Regions from separate parts of the Isoptericola sp. S6320L genome, predicted to be linked through region 2. Evidence: riboswitches for the same ligand, from Rfam matches in the RefSeq annotation. Region 2 holds a riboswitch; the other holds the start of a gene.
What was found. Region 2 has a riboswitch for thiamine pyrophosphate ahead of thiC (phosphomethylpyrimidine synthase ThiC). Riboswitches for the same ligand answer to the same signal wherever they lie in the genome.
Positions count from the first base shown of each region.

Region 1 (7,492 bases), on a different contig from region 2:
CCGGGACGGCCCTGCCCCGGACCCTCGCGGTGTCGTCCGCCCTGCCTGCTGATCCATGGTCATCGTGTCTCCTCCCGCCGGCCGTCCCGGCGCGTCCCTGGTCGCTGTCGGGACCCAGCCTGCGAGCGACGGGGCCACCCGCGCCCCGGCCGGAGGTACATGCCGGCCCCGACCTTCGTCGTCGGGCACCCCGACCACCGCCGGGGCGACCCCCGACCTTCGTCGGTGTCGCGAGCCGGCGGACCGCCGTAGCGTTCCCGCCATGCACGTCCCGACCGTCCCGAGCCGCCTGCTCGCCGGCGCCTGGCTGGCGATCGCCGCGCTGACCGTGCTGGTGGTCGTGACCGCGCACCTCGACGCGCCCGACGGCCTGCTCCTCGACGTCGCGGTCGGGCTGGCGGCCCTGGGCCTCTGCGGGCTGCTGTTCACCCGGCACGCCGTCGCGGCGGCCCTCGGCCTCGCCGTCCTGGCCGCTCTCTCGCCGGCCGCGACACCCGCCGCCACGGCCGCCACGCTGCAGGTGGCGCGCAGCCGCCCGCTCCGCACCGCGCTGCCCGTGGCGGTCGCGGGAGCGCTCGGGCACGCCGTCCAGGCGCTGTGGCACCCCGTCCCCCTGCCGCTCGAGTGGTGGCTGCTGTGCGACGTCGCGGTGCATGCGGCGCTGCTCGGCTGGGGCGCGTTCTGGCAGGAACGCGCGCTGGTGCTGTGGTCGTTGCGCGACCGCGCCCGGCGCGCCGAGGCCGAGCAGGAGCAGCGCGTGACCGAGGCCCGCACGGCCGAGCGCACCCGGATCGCCCGCGAGATGCACGACACCCTCGCCCACCGGCTCTCCCTCCTCGCCGCGACCGCCGGGGCGCTGGAGTACCGGCCCGACGCCGACCCGGTCGCCCTGGCCGCGGCGGCCGGCCGCGTGCGCTCCGGCGTCAGCGACGCCCTCGAGGACCTCCGTCAGGTGATCCGGCTGCTGCGCGCGGACCCGCAGGACCTCGGCCACGCACCCACGCTCGCCGACGTCGCCCGCCTCGTCGAGGAGGCGAGGTCAGCAGGCAGCGACGTCGCCTACGACGCGCCCCCGACCGACGTCGCCGACCAGGTGCCACCGGGCGTGCGGCGAACCGTCTTCCGCGTGGTCCAGGAGGGGCTCACCAACGCCCGGCGGCACGCGCCGGGTGCGGCCGTCCGGGTGGACCTGGAGCTCGCTGACGGCGCGGCGCGCGTCCGGGTGACCGACGACGGCGCGGGCCCGGGCACGCCCGGCGTCCGGCCGCGCAGCGGCACCGGGATCGGCCCGGGCAGCGGCACGGGGATCGTGGGCCTGCGCGAGCGCGTGACGCTCCTCGACGGCCGGCTGGACGCCGGAGCACGTGCCGGCGGAGGCTTCGTGCTCGAGGCCTGGCTACCGTGGGAGCGATGACCGAACCGCTGCAGCCCGGGGTGCGCGTCGTGCTCGTCGACGACGACGCGCTGGTGCGTGCCGGCCTGCGCCTCATGCTCGACGGTGCCGACGGCATCCGGGTCGTGGCCGAGGCCGCCGACGGCGGCGAGGTGCCCGGGGTGCTGGACGCCCACCCCACGGACGTCGTCCTCATGGACCTGCGCATGCCCGGTGTCGGCGGCATCGCCGCGACCCGAGCGGTGCGCGCGCGCTCCGCACCACCCGCCGTCGTCGTCCTCACGACGTTCGACAGCGCCGAGGAGGTCGGGGGCGCGCTGCACGCCGGGGCCGCCGGCTACCTCCTCAAGGACATGCCGCCGGCGCGGATCGCCGCCGCGGTCCGTTCGGCCGCGGCCGGCGAGCCCGTGCTGGCGCCCGACGTCGCCCGGCGGCTCATGGCGACCGTCGCGAGCGCGGGTGGTGCCCAGGAGCGGGCGCGGGCGGCCCTGGACGTCCTGACGGCCCGCGAGCGCGACGTGGCCGCGGAGCTCGGCCGCGGTGCCTCCAACGCCGAGATCGCGACCCGCCTCTACCTGAGCGTGCCGACGGTCAAGGCGCACGTCTCCCAGCTCCTGGACAAGCTCGGCCTGGAGAACCGCACGCAGGTGGCGCTGCTCGTGCACGACGCCGGGGGCGGGGCCGTCGGCCCGCCGACGGGCCCCGCATGGGGTGACTAGCGGTGCTGTCCCGAGACGACGGCGCAGCCGCGGGGGTCCAGCACCACGCCCACCTTGTCGTCGACAGCGGGCACGCCGCCGTCGGCCAGGGCGACGAGCCGTTCCTCGCCCGCACCCAGGTCCGCGTCCACGGTGACCTCCGTGCGACCGCGGCGGAACGTGGTGGCGACGACGACGCCGTGCCGGACCTCACCGCCCGTGGCTGCGCCGGAGGCGCCGTCGACCACCCGCAGGCCGGCCGGCCCGACGGCGAGCAGCCCGTCGTCGTGCGGCAGGAACGTCTGGTACCCGAGGAACTCCGCGACCTGGCGCGTCGCGGGGGCACGCCACAGCTCCTCCGGCGCCGCGACCTGGGCGAGCCGGCCGGCCGACATCACCGCGACGCGGTCGGCCACCGTGAAGGCCTCGTCGTGGTCGTGGGTGACGAACACGGCCGTGGTGCGGGTCGCGTGCAGCACCGCGCGGATCTCCACGGCCAGCCGTTCGCGCAGGCCGCGGTCCAGGGCGGAGAGCGGTTCGTCGAGGAGCAGCAGCCGGGGCCGTGGCGCGAGGGCCCGCGCGAGCGCCACCCGCTGCTTCTCGCCGCCGGACAGCTCGGCCACCGGCCGGGCCCCGAACCCGTCGAGACCCACCAGCGCCAGGAGCTCGCCCACCCGCTCGGCCCGCTCCGCCCGCGGCCGGTCGGCCAGCCCGTAGGCCACGTTCCCGGCGACGTCGCGGTGCGGGAAGAGCTGGCCCTCCTGGAACAGCAGGCCGAAGCCCCGCCGGTGCACGGGCACGCCGGCCAGGTCGGCACCGTCGAACGCCACGGTGCCGGCGGCCACCGGCTCGAGGCCGGCCACCGCCCGCAGCAGGGAGGACTTGCCGCACCCGCTCGGCCCGAGCAGCGCGAGCACCTCGCCGGCCGCGACGTCGAGCGAGACGCCGTCGACCGCCGTCGTGCCCGCGTGCCCGCGCCGCTGCCCGTAGCGCACGACGACGTCGCGCACGGACAGCCCGGTACCCGGCTCTCGACGGCCCGCCATCAGAACTCCCCTCCGCCGCTGTCGCCGCGCATCCGTTCGGCCACCATCATGACGGTCGCGGTGAGCACCGCGAGCACCACCGACGCCGCGAGCGCCATCCCGTAGTTCTCCGCGCCGGGCTGCCCGACGAGCCGGTAGATCACCACCGGCAGGGTCGCCGCGTCCGGGCGGGCGAGGAACGACGTGGCGCCGAACTCCCCCAGCGAGACCGCGAAGGCGAACCCGACGGCGAGCCCCAACGAGCGTGCTCCGAGCGCGAGGTCCACGCTGGCCAGCACCCGGCCCGGGGGCGCCCCGAGCACCGCCGCGGCCTCGCGCAGTCGCGGGTCGATCGCCCGCAGCACCGGCAGCATCGTACGGACCACGAGCGGGATCGCCACGACCGCCTGCGCGATCGGCACCAGCAGCCCCGACGTGCGCAGGTCGACGTCGAGGCCGAGCGGCCGGTCGAGCGTGAGCAGGAACCCGAACCCCACCGTCACGGCCGACACGCCGAGCGGCAGCATGAACACCGCGTCCAGGCCCCCGACGGCCCGCCGCAGCCCGTGCGAGCGGGGCCGGCGCGAGACGACCAGCACCACGAGCCCGCCGACCACCACGGCGATCAGCGTGGCGACCGCCGCGATCCGCAACGAGTTGGCCGTCGCCTCCCACACGGTCACGGTCAGCGCGTTGCGCCCGCCCGTGGTCCCCAGCGCGGCATAGTTCGCGAGCGACCAGGCGCCGTCGGGCCCCCGGAACGACCGCAGGACGAGGCCCGCGAGCGGGAGCACCACGAGCCCGCCGACGACGACGGCGGTCACCGCGGCCGGCAGCGCGTCCCGGACGGAGCGCAGGTCCAGCGGATGGGCGCCCGACCGTTCACCGGTGAGCTGGAGAGCACGTTCGCGCCGCGTGCGCAGGCGGGCGCTGACGAGCAGCGCGGCCACGACGACCACGAGCTGCAGCACGCTGAGCACGGCGGCCGCCCGCAGGTCGAGGAACTGGGTGGTGCGGATCCAGATCTCCGTCTCGATCGTGCCGTAGCGCATGCCGCCGAGCACGAGGACCACGCCGAACGCCGTCGAGCAGAACAGGAAGACTACCGACGCCGCCGAGGCGATCGCCGGGCCGAGCGCCGGCAGCGTCACCGTGCGGAAGGCCCGCCACGGCGTGGCACCCAGCGCCCGGGCGGCCTGCTCGGCGCGCGGGTCCAGGCGCTCCCACAGCCCGCCCACCGTGCGGACCACCACCGAGTAGTTGAAGAAGACGAGCGCGACCACGATCCCGGCGAAGCTCTCCTCCCACCCGAGCCACCCGAGCGGCCCGGACGGGGTGAAGAGGTTGCGGAACGCGACGCCGACGACGACGGTCGGCAGCACGAACGGGACCGTCACCAGGCCCCGCAGGAACGTCCGGCCGGGAAACCGGCACCGGTACAGCAGATAGGCGCCCGGGAGGCCGAGCAGCACGCTGAGCACCGTCCCGGCCGACGCCTGCGCGAGCGTCTGGCCGACCACCCGCCAGGTGCGCGGCTGGCTCAGGACCTCCGCGAAGCCGGAGAGGTCGAGCGTGCGCCCGCCCCCGCCGTCGTCCGCGAAGAAGCCCTGGACGACCAGCGCGACGACCGGCCAGGCGAAGAAGACGGCGAGGAAGACCAGTGGGACGCCGACGGCGACCCCCCAGCCCAGCCACGCCCACCGGGGCCGGTGTCGCAGGCTCAACCGATGACCGTGGCCGTCCACTGCTGGATCCACTCGTCACGGTGCTCCGCGATCTCCTGCACCGAGACCTCGTAGGGGTCCTCGGCGAGCGGGGCGAACTCCTCCCACTCGGCGGGGAGCTCGACGCTCTCGTCGGCGGGATACATGTACATGCTGGCCGGGATGTCGGCCTGCACCTGCTCCGAGGCCAGGAAGTCCACCAGGGCCCGGGCACCGGCCGGGTTGTCGGTGCCCGCGAGGACCCCGGCGTACTCGACCTGGCGGAAGCAGGTGTCCAGCAGCGCGGCGGTGGTGGTCTCGCTGCCGTCCTCGGTGACGGTGAAGGCCGGCGACGTCGCGTACGACAGCACGACCGGGCGCTCACCACCCTCGCCGGCACCCGAGAAGTCGACGTAGTAGGCGTCCGACCAGCCGTCCGTGACCCGCAGGCCGTTGTCCGCGAGCTCGGCCCAGTAGTCCTGCCAGCCGTCCTCGCCGAACGCGCTGATGGTGGCCAGCAGGAACGCGAAGCCGGGCGACGACGTCGCCGGGTTGGTGACCACGGTCAGGTCCGCGTAGGTCTCCTGGGTGAGGTCCTCGAAGGTGCTCGGGGGCTCGATGCCCTCCTCCTCGAACCAGGCGGTGTCCACGTTGAGGCAGACGTCACCCCGGTCGATCGGCGTCAGGCCCTCCAGACCCTCCTCCACCGGGGTGCTCACGGACGGGTCGAGGTCTGCCGGCGTGTAGGGCTCGAACACCCCGGCCTCCACGGCGCGCGACGCGAACGTGTTGTCCACCCCGTACACCACGTCCCCGAGCGGGCTGTCCTGCGTGAGGACGAGCTGGTTGACCAGCGCGCCCGCGTCACCGGCGGCGACGTGCTCGACCTCCAGCCCGGACTCCTCCTCGAAGGACTCGAGCAGCCCGTCGCTGAGCGCGAAGGAGTCGTGGGTGACCAGCGTGACGGTGCCGGACAGCTCGCCGCCGGCCGACGACTCCGCCGGGACCGGCGTGCTGCCGGCCTCGCCCGGGGCGTCGTCGCCGCTGCAGGCGGCCAGCGCGGGCACGAGCCCGACGACGGCGAGGGCCGCCAGGGTGCGGCGGGTACGGATGGTCATGCGTCCTCCTCAGACGGATCTGAAGGGGGGCCGTCGTCCGTGGGAACGGACGACGGGATCGAGAAGCCCGACTTCCTCCACCGGTGCTAACCGGATCAGGTTCGAGGGTCTGCGGAGATCCGCACTCTCAGCGCTCGTGGCGCTCCCCTGTCGTTCCCTCCGAGCCTACACACCGCACGCACGCTACGGTGGTGGCGTCCGTCGGGCGGACCGTTCGCGACCGCCCGATGCCGCCGTCTGCTACTGGAGGATCCGTGGAGCACTCTCAGCTTTCCGAGCCGTCCGAGCCCTCGCTGGGGCTCAAGATCGGGACGGTCGCGGCGACGTTCGCGGCCGGCTGGGTCGCGCAGAAGCTCATCAAGGTGATCTGGGAGAAGGCCACGGGCAGCGACGCCCCGATCGACCTGGACGCGGACGACATCCCGATCGTGCAGGCGATCACGTTCGCCGCCGTGACGGGCGGGGTCGCCGTGCTCGCCCGCCGGCTCGCCCGGCAGGTTGTGACCAAGGCCGTGGACAAGCGGGCCAAGCACGTCTCGGTGGTCTGAGGGAGGTCCCTGAGAGCCTGCGGCCACACGCCTCAGCCGCGGCTCCGCTGCCGCCGGCGGGCCAGCTGCGCCTCGTGCCCGCGGGGCCGATCCTCGGTGTGGACGGCGTCCAGCGCTGCTGCGAGCCGCTGGGCCGGGCTGCCGTCCGCGCCGGCCATCCCGGCGACGATCTGCGCGGCGGCCGACTGGAGCGGGATGCCCGCCCGGGCGGCCACCTCGCCGACCTTGTCCCCCGCCTCGGCCTCCGCCATGCCGTGCACCACCATGAAGGCGCCCTTGGCCTGCTCGACCGCAGCCGCCGACACCATGGCCCGGCCCACGGCACGCTGCGACTCGCGGTCGAGCGCCTCACGGGTGACCGGGCTGACGTCCAGCACGTAGCCGGCGACGTGGGTGATCTCGCCGTCGTCGCCGACGTGCGCCTGCCCGGTCACGACGACGGTGCGCGCCTTGCCGTGCGCGTCGACGATGCGGTGGGCGCTGCTGAACGGCCTGCCCGCACGCAACGCGACCACAGCAGTTCGCGACACGCGCCCGCGATCGTCCGGGTGCGTGCGGGACCTCAGCGCCTCCATGCTCGGCTCGATCTCGCCCGGCTCACGGCCGTGCATCCGGTACACCTCGTCGGACCACCAGGTCCGGCCCGAGTCGAGCTCGACCCGGTAGCGACCGACGACGAGCTGGACACCGGCTGCCAGGGCCTCGGCGGCACCGGCGAGGCCGGCGCTCCCGACGGTGCGGTGCGACGACGGACCGCTCATGACATCTCCCCGGGTGTCCGGGCAGAGCACCCGGTCAGGACTCGTGTGCCGCCCACCGTACTCCCGGGCCCCGGAACTGCCACCTGAGAACGGCCGCTTCACCCGGCAGATCACCCGATCGAGGCCGGGTCCCGTACCTCCTCGTCACCGGTCAGGGACGCCTGGGCCGTCCGCTCGGCGCGGTGCGCGCGGACCGAGTAGATGACGGCGCCGGCCCAGACAGCGACCACGACGGCGTAGACCGCC
Region 1 covers NZ_JALKAT010000006.1:149,227-156,718, forward strand. The annotation lists gene MWU57_RS05815 (DUF6069 family protein) at 1-63, opposite strand, end outside; gene MWU57_RS05820 (sensor histidine kinase) at 263-1,414, shown strand; gene MWU57_RS05825 (response regulator transcription factor) at 1,411-2,112, shown strand; gene MWU57_RS05830 (ABC transporter ATP-binding protein) at 2,109-3,137, opposite strand; gene MWU57_RS05835 (iron ABC transporter permease) at 3,137-4,840, opposite strand; gene MWU57_RS05840 (thiamine ABC transporter substrate binding subunit) at 4,837-5,937, opposite strand; TPP riboswitch at 5,993-6,096, opposite strand; gene MWU57_RS05845 (DUF4235 domain-containing protein) at 6,192-6,485, shown strand; gene MWU57_RS05850 (PAS and ANTAR domain-containing protein) at 6,518-7,246, opposite strand; gene MWU57_RS05855 (sulfite exporter TauE/SafE family protein) at 7,357-7,492, opposite strand, start outside.
Region 1: another riboswitch for thiamine pyrophosphate. It lies ahead of MWU57_RS05840 (thiamine ABC transporter substrate binding subunit); the one in region 2 lies ahead of thiC (phosphomethylpyrimidine synthase ThiC).

Region 2 (7,492 bases):
CTGGCGGTTCGTGCGGGGGAACCTGCTCGACCTCGCCGTGGTCGCGGTGCCGCTGCTGCGGCCCCTGCGGCTGCTGCTCCTGGTCAAGGCGATCAAGCGGCTCAACCGCGCCGGCGCCACGGCGATGCGCGGGCGCGTCGTCCTCTACGCCGTGGCCGGGTCGGCGCTCCTGGTGCTCGCCGGGGCGCTGGCCGTCACCGACGCCGAGCGTGGCGCCGCCGAAGGCACCATCGAGAACGTCGGGGACGGGTTCTGGTGGGCGCTGGTGACGATGGCGACCGTCGGGTACGGCGACACGTACCCGGTGACGATCACCGGGCGGTTCGTGGCGGTCGGCATGATGCTGGGCGGCATCGCCGTGCTCGGGGTGGTGACGGCGACGCTGTCGTCCTGGCTGGTGCAGAACGTCGAGGAGCGCAGCGAGGAGCAGCGCGCCGAGCGCCGGGACGGCACGGACGACCTGTGGGCCCGCCGCGGCGACGTCGAGAGCCTCGTCGCCGAGGTCCGCGCCCTGCGCGAGGAGGTCTCGCGGTTGCGGTCCGACGACGGCTCTGGCGTCGGCGCCGCGAGCGGCGCGGCGCGGGGGCACCACCCGCCCGGCTGACTCAGCCCCGCGCCAGCAACGCCTCGAGCGCCTCGGCGACGCCGTCCTGGGCGTGGTGCCCGACGACGACGTCCGCCTCCGCGAGCACGTCCGGGTGGGCGTTGGCGACGGCGTGGCCCCGGCCGGCCCACCGCAGCATCGGCAGGTCGTTCGGCATGTCGCCGAAGGCCCAGACATCGGCGGCCGCCACACCGCGGCGGGCGCACCACCGGGCCAGAGCGGCGTCCTTCGTGACGTGCGGCGCGAGCAGCTCGGCCAGGCCCGCGGCGCCCGAGAAGGCCAGGTGCGCACGGTCCCCGACGGCAGAGCGCACCGCGTCGAAGAAGGCCTCCTGGGCGTCGTCCGGGGCCGAGCCGCCGTGCTGCACGTCGCCGGGGCGGGTCGAGCCCGCCGCCCGCGGTCGCACGGCGAGCAGCTTGCCGACCGGGGTGCCCAGCGCGGCCGGGGTGCCGCCGTCGGGCAGCGTCTCCTCGACCGGGACGGCGCGGACCGTCGCCGGCAGGCCCTCCTCGTCGCGCGGGAACCACGGGTCGAACGCCGGGCCCTCGGTCCGCTCGAACGCCAGGGCCACGTCCGGCACCGCTGCGCGCAGGTCGGCGACCAACCCGCGGAGGTCCTGGTCGGCGAAGCCGTCCACCTCGAGCGCTGCGCCCGTGGCGAGGTCCCACACGGCGGCGCCACCGAGGCAGACCACGCGACCGTGACCGCCCACGCAGTGGGCCAGGCCGGGCAGCCAGCGCGGCGGTCGGGCGGTGACGAACACGATCTCGACCCCGGCCTCCTCGACGGCGCTCAGCGTCGCGCGGGTGCGCTCGGAGACGGACCCGTCGGGCCCGAGCAGCGTGCCGTCCAGGTCGGTCGCCACCAGCCGGGGGAGGGGGAGGGGCGTCGTCACCGGGCGGTCACCGGTAGTTGACGAACTGCAGCGCCACGTCGAGGTCCGCACCCTTGAGCAGGGCGATGACGGCCTGCAGGTCGTCGCGCTTCTTGGAGCTGACGCGTACCTCGTCGCCGGTGATCTGGGTCTTGACGCCCTTGGGCCCCTCGTCGCGGATCAGCTTGGTGATCTTCTTGGCGTCCTCGCTGCTCAGCCCCTCCTTGAGGGTGGCCGGCAGGCGGTACTCCTTGCCGGAGGGCTGCGGCTCACCCTCGCCGGTGTCGATCGCCTTGAGGGAGACGCCGCGCCGGATGAGCTTGGTCTGGAAGACGTCCAGGACGGCGTTGACCCGGTCGGCGGAGTTGGCGACCAGCACGATCGCGTCACCGCTCCACGAGATCGAGGCACCGACGCCGCGGAAGTCGTAGCGCTGGTTGATCTCCTTGGCGGCCTGGTTCAGGGCGTTGTCGACCTCCTGGCGGTCGACCTTGGAGACGATGTCGAACGACGAGTCGGCCATGGCGTTGCTCCTTGCTGTGTCGGGTGTGTGACAACCGTAGTCGGCGCGCTGGCCGTACCGGGCTCAGCCCGGCCGCGCGGCCCCCGTGGCGACCGCGGCGGCGGCCAGCCGGGTGGCCCGTGCCGAGCGGGTGCCGTCGACCGTGAGGACGACGAGCGCGACCCAGACGAGGGCGAACCCCGCCCATCGGGACGGCGACATGTGCTCACCGAACAGGAGCAGGCCCACGAGGAACTGCAGGGTCGGCGTGAGGTACTGGAGCAGCCCCAGCACGGACAGCGGCAGCCGGCGTGCGGCGGCCCCGAAGAGCAGCAGCGGCACCCCGGTGACGATGCCGGCACTGACCAGGAGCAGCGCGTGGCCGACGCCCTCCTGGCCGAAGGTGGAGACGCCCGTGACGGTGAGCCAGGCGAGGTAGCCCAGGGCGAACGGCGTGGCCACCGCGGTCTCCACCGCGAGGCTCGGCAGCGCGCCGACGGTGCGCCCGACGCGGTTCTTCGTCAACGAGTAGCTGCCGAACGAGAACGCCAGCACCAGCGAGATCCACGGCAGCCCGCCGACCCCGGTGGAGATGACCACGACCGCGGCGGCGCCGAACCCGAGCGCGACCCACTGCGCCGGGCGCAGCCGCTCGCGGAGCACCAGCACACCGAGCAGGACGGTGACCAGCGGGTTGATGTAGTAGCCCAGCGCGGCGTCCAGGACGTGCTCGCTGAGGACCGCGTAGACGTACGTCACCCAGTTGGTGACGATGAGGACGGCCGCCACCGTGAGCACGCCGAGGGTGCGCGGGCTGCGGAACACCGCGGTGAAGGTCCGCAACGACCGGGTGACGCTCAGCAGCAGCACGCAGAACACGAGCGACCACACGATCCGGTGCGCGATGATCTCCACGGCGCCCGCCGGCTCGAGGAGCGGGAAGTACAGGGGCATGGCGCCCCAGAGGAGGAACGCCCCGAGCCCCAGCGGGAGGCCCCAACGGGCCGCGGGAGGGGCGGCGGTGGTGGTCACCAGCGCAGGATATGCCGTGGGGTGACCAGTGCCACCGCGGACGGATTTCCGCAGCGGCCGACGGGCCGCTATGGTTGTCTCCGCAAGGTCGTCCGCGGCCTTGCTCGGCAGGTTGCCCGAGCGGCCAAAGGGAGCTGACTGTAAATCAGCCGTCATCGACTTCGGGGGTTCGAATCCCTCACCTGCCACCGCACGGAGCGGTCCTCATCTCGGTGAGGCTGCTCCGGCACCCGGGGAGGGTGCAGGTGCGGCCACGCGAGCTGGATTTCGTCCGGACCGCCCAGGCCGTGTAATGTTCTCTCCGCGCCCCGATAGCTCAGTCGGTAGAGCATCTCCATGGTAAGGAGAAGGTCAAGGGTTCGATTCCCTTTCGGGGCTCTGTGACACGACGCGGGTCCGCCTCCCGAGACAACGGGTGGACGGTCCCGCGCTGAGTCACGCGCGGCGGGGTAGCTCAGCTGGTCAGAGCGCACGACTCATAATCGTGAGGTCGCGGGTTCGAGCCCCGCCCTCGCTACCAACCACACGGCAACACACGGTTCGACGGCCGGCGTCGGACCACCCAGATCCTTGACGCACGTTGCGCCTTCCGGGGGCGCGAGAGGTGACACACCATGGCTTCCAAGAGCGCGGACGTCCGCCCGAAGATCACGCTCGCCTGCGTGGACTGCAAGGAGCGGAACTACATCACCAAGAAGAACCGCCGCAACAACCCGGACCGCCTCGAGATGGCGAAGTTCTGCCCGCGTTGCGGCAAGCACACCGCTCACCGCGAGACCCGCTGACGCGGTCTCGTCGCGAGACTCCACACCGACGTGGCGAACACCCAGCCCGACACCGCCTTCGCAGGCCGTGAGTACCCGGCCACCGAGCCGTACCAGGTAGGGCGCGAGAAGATCCGCGAGTTCGCCGCCGCCGTCGGCGCCCAGCACCCCGCGCACCACGACACCGTGGCGGCGCGGGGTCTCGGCTATCCGGACCTCGTCGCGCCGCCCACGTTCGCGGTGGTGATCGCCCAGCGTGCTGAGTCCCAGTACGTCGCCGACCCCGCGGCCGGGATCGACTTCTCGCGCGTGGTGCACGCGGACGAGAAGTTCGAGCACCACCGCCCCATCGTCGTCGGCGACGAGCTGGTGACGATCCTGCACGTCGACTCCGTGACGCAGCGGGCCAGCATCTCCATGGTCACCACGCGGTGCGAGATCTTCGCCGCCGGGGCCGACGGCGCCGCTCCGGGCGAGCACGTCGCCACGGTGACCTCCAGCCTGGTCGTCCGCGGGGAGGACTCCTGATGTCCGAGCAGGGACCCGAGCTGGCCTCGCTCGCGGTCGGCGACGTCGTCGCCTCTCGCGCCATCGAGCTCGGCCGGTCCACGTTGGTCCGCTACGCGGGTGCCAGCGGCGACTTCAACCCGATCCACTGGGACGAGGGGTTCGCGACCGAGGTCGGGCTCCCGGGCGTGATCGCTCACGGCATGTGCACGATGGGCTCCGTGATCGGCGTCGTCACCGACTGGGTCGGCGACCCGGGCGCGATCGTCCGGTACGGCACACGCTTCACCAAGCCCGTGCCGGTGCCGGCCCGCGGCACCGCCGTCGTCGACGTCGTCGCGACGGTCGGCGCGGTCGACCCCGACGCCGGCACGGTCCGCGTCGACCTCACGGTCACCCACGAGGACGTCAAGGTTCTCGGCCGGGCGCAGGCCGTCGTCCGCCTGGCCTGAGCCCTCCTGCGAGAGCAGCCCCTCCGGGATTTCCGGGTGGCACCTCTTCACGCCGACGGGTGACACGAGTAACCTTTGAGTGCTGCCCCCAACGGTGGGGGTGCGGACCATCGAAGGAGATGCTCATGTCCAGATCGTCACGCGTCCCACCCGGCCCGACCGCCGCGGTCGTCCCCGCCCCGCCCGCGGCGATCTCCCGCCGCGGCGTGCTCGTCGCGGGTGCCGCCGGAGCGTTCACGATCGCCACCGGTGCCGAGGCGTGGGCCGCCGGGCACACCGGCCGGGGTGGCCCGCCGTGGCCCGGCCACGGCGGCGGGCACGGCGGGTCCGTCCGGCGGGCCCACGAGTTCCTCGGCGTGATGACCGACGCCTATCCGGAGGTCAACACCGGGCCCCGGCTGGCTCAGTCCTACGCCGACCAGCTCGGCCTGTTCTCGACCGCCTTCGTCTACGACGTCGCCCTGACGATCTGTGCCTCGCTCGCCGGTGGCCACGTCGAGCGTGCCGCCGTCCTGGCCGACGGCCTCGTCTTCGCCCAGGAGCACGACCCGGCCTACGACGACGGCCGCCTGCGCCAGGGGTACAACGCCGGCCCGTACACGTTCTACGACGGCTCGGAGCAGGCCTACGGACTCGAGCTGCCCGACGGCACCGCGAACATCGGCTGGCAGTTCGGGTTCCTCGGGACCGCGGTCGGCGACATGGCGTGGCCCGGGATCGCGCTGCTGCACGCCTACGACGTGACGGGGGAGCGCCGCTACCGGGACGCCGCCGTGCGGATCGGCGAGTGGATCCTCGACAACACCTGGTCCGAGCGCACGCTCGGTGGCTTCTCCTTCGGCGTCGACGCCGCGAACGCCCCGGTGCCCAACGGTTCGACCGAGCACAACGTCGACTGCGTGGCGTTCTTCCGCCAGCTCGACGCCCTCGTGGGTGGACGGCGGTGGCGCCGGGCGGAGCGGCACGCGCGCGAGTTCGTCGACCGCATGTGGGACCGGCGCGGCGGGTACTTCTACACCGGGACGAACGACGGCGAGGAGATCAATCCCGACCCGCTGCCCCTGGACCCGGCGACCTGGAGCTGGCTCGCGCTGCGGGCGAACCGGTACGGCCGGGCCGTCGACTGGGCGGCCGCGGACCTCGCCGCCCGCGACGTCGCGGGCACCGGGAACTCGCAGCTGCCCGAGGAAACCGCCATCTCCGGCGTGACGTTCTCGAGCGCGAGCCTCACGACGACGGCCTCGTACGAGGGCATCCCGGCGCACCAGGACGCCGTCTGGCTGGAGGGCACGGCGCAGCTCGCCTGCGCGCTGACCGATCGCGGGCGCGGGCGACGCGACGCCGGACGCGCCGAGGACCTGCTGGCCGAGGTCCGCCGGACGCAGGACCTGCTCGGCGGCGGCCAGACGGTGGGCGGCGCCCCGCTGCCGGCACGCTCCGGCGTCGTGGCCGCCTCGAGCCTCGTCGACACCGGGTTCGGGTTCGGCTACTTCCAGGTGCAGCACACGGGAGCCACGTCCTGGTACCTCATGGCAGCCGCCGGGGCGAACCCGCTGCAGGTCGGAGGCCTGCGCCGGGGCAGGTGACCGGCGGGCAGGGTGCCTGAGCAGGGCGGCGGTGCGTCGTGCTACGTTGCGGGTGATCCCACGGGAGCCTCACGCAGGGGCTGAGATCGGGCTGACGCGGCCCGGACCGTCGAACCTGACCGGGTCATGCCGGCGTAGGAAGATGGAGTACACATGTCGCACGACGCACCGTCGCGCGCGCTCGCCTTCGAGCGCGACATCGAGACCGGGATCGTCGTCCCGGTCACCGAGATCACCCTGGCCGACGCCCCCGACGGGTCGGCCAACCCACCGGTGCGGATCTACCGCACCGACGGCCCGGGCGGCGACCCCACGCAGGGGATCCCGGGCCTGCGCACGGCGTGGATCGCCGAGCGGGAGGACACCGAGGAGTACGAGGGACGCGAGCGCGACCTGGCCGACGACGGCCGGGGAGCCCGCCGGCGGGGCGCCGCGTCCGCCGAGTGGCAGGGCGAGCGGCGCACCCCGCGTCGTTCGTTGCCGGGCCGCACGATCACCCAGATGCACTACGCCCGCCGCGGCGAGATCACCCCGGAGATGCGGTTCGTCGCCATCCGGGAGGGCGTCGACGTGGAGCTGGTGCGTTCGGAGGTCGCGGCCGGACGCGCGATCATCCCCAACAACGTGAACCACCCCGAGTCCGAGCCGATGATCATCGGGCGCGCGTTCACCGTGAAGGTCAACGCCAACATCGGCAACTCCGCGGTGCACTCCACGATCGCCGAAGAGGTGGAGAAGCTGCAGTGGGCCACGAAGTGGGGCGCGGACACGGTCATGGACCTGTCCACCGGCGACGACATCCACACCACCCGCGAGTGGCTGCTGCGCAACGCCCCGGTCCCGATCGGCACGGTGCCGATCTACCAGGCCCTCGAGAAGGTCGACGGCGACGCCTCCCGGCTCACCTGGGAGATCTACCGCGACACCGTCATCGAGCAGTGCGAGCAGGGCGTCGACTACATGACGGTGCACGCCGGCGTGCTGCTGCGTTACGTCCCGCTGACGGCGAACCGGGTGACCGGCATCGTCTCGCGCGGCGGGTCGATCATGGCCGGCTGGTGCCTCGCCCACCACCAGGAGAACTTCCTCTACACCCACTACGACGAGCTCTGCGAGATCTTCGCGCGGTACGACGTCGCGTTCTCCCTCGGGGACGGCTTGCGGCCCGGCT
Region 2 covers NZ_JALKAT010000055.1:962-8,453, reverse strand. The annotation lists gene MWU57_RS17580 (potassium channel family protein) at 1-604, shown strand, start outside; gene MWU57_RS17575 (HAD family hydrolase) at 606-1,499, opposite strand; gene MWU57_RS17570 (YajQ family cyclic di-GMP-binding protein) at 1,507-2,001, opposite strand; gene rarD (EamA family transporter RarD) at 2,065-3,012, opposite strand; tRNA gene MWU57_RS17560 (tRNA-Tyr) at 3,119-3,200, shown strand; tRNA gene MWU57_RS17555 (tRNA-Thr) at 3,318-3,390, shown strand; tRNA gene MWU57_RS17550 (tRNA-Met) at 3,456-3,532, shown strand; gene rpmG (50S ribosomal protein L33) at 3,627-3,797, shown strand; gene MWU57_RS17540 (MaoC family dehydratase N-terminal domain-containing protein) at 3,828-4,304, shown strand; gene MWU57_RS17535 (MaoC family dehydratase) at 4,304-4,735, shown strand; gene MWU57_RS17530 (Tat pathway signal sequence domain protein) at 4,861-6,321, shown strand; TPP riboswitch at 6,374-6,479, shown strand; gene thiC (phosphomethylpyrimidine synthase ThiC) at 6,475-7,492, shown strand, end outside.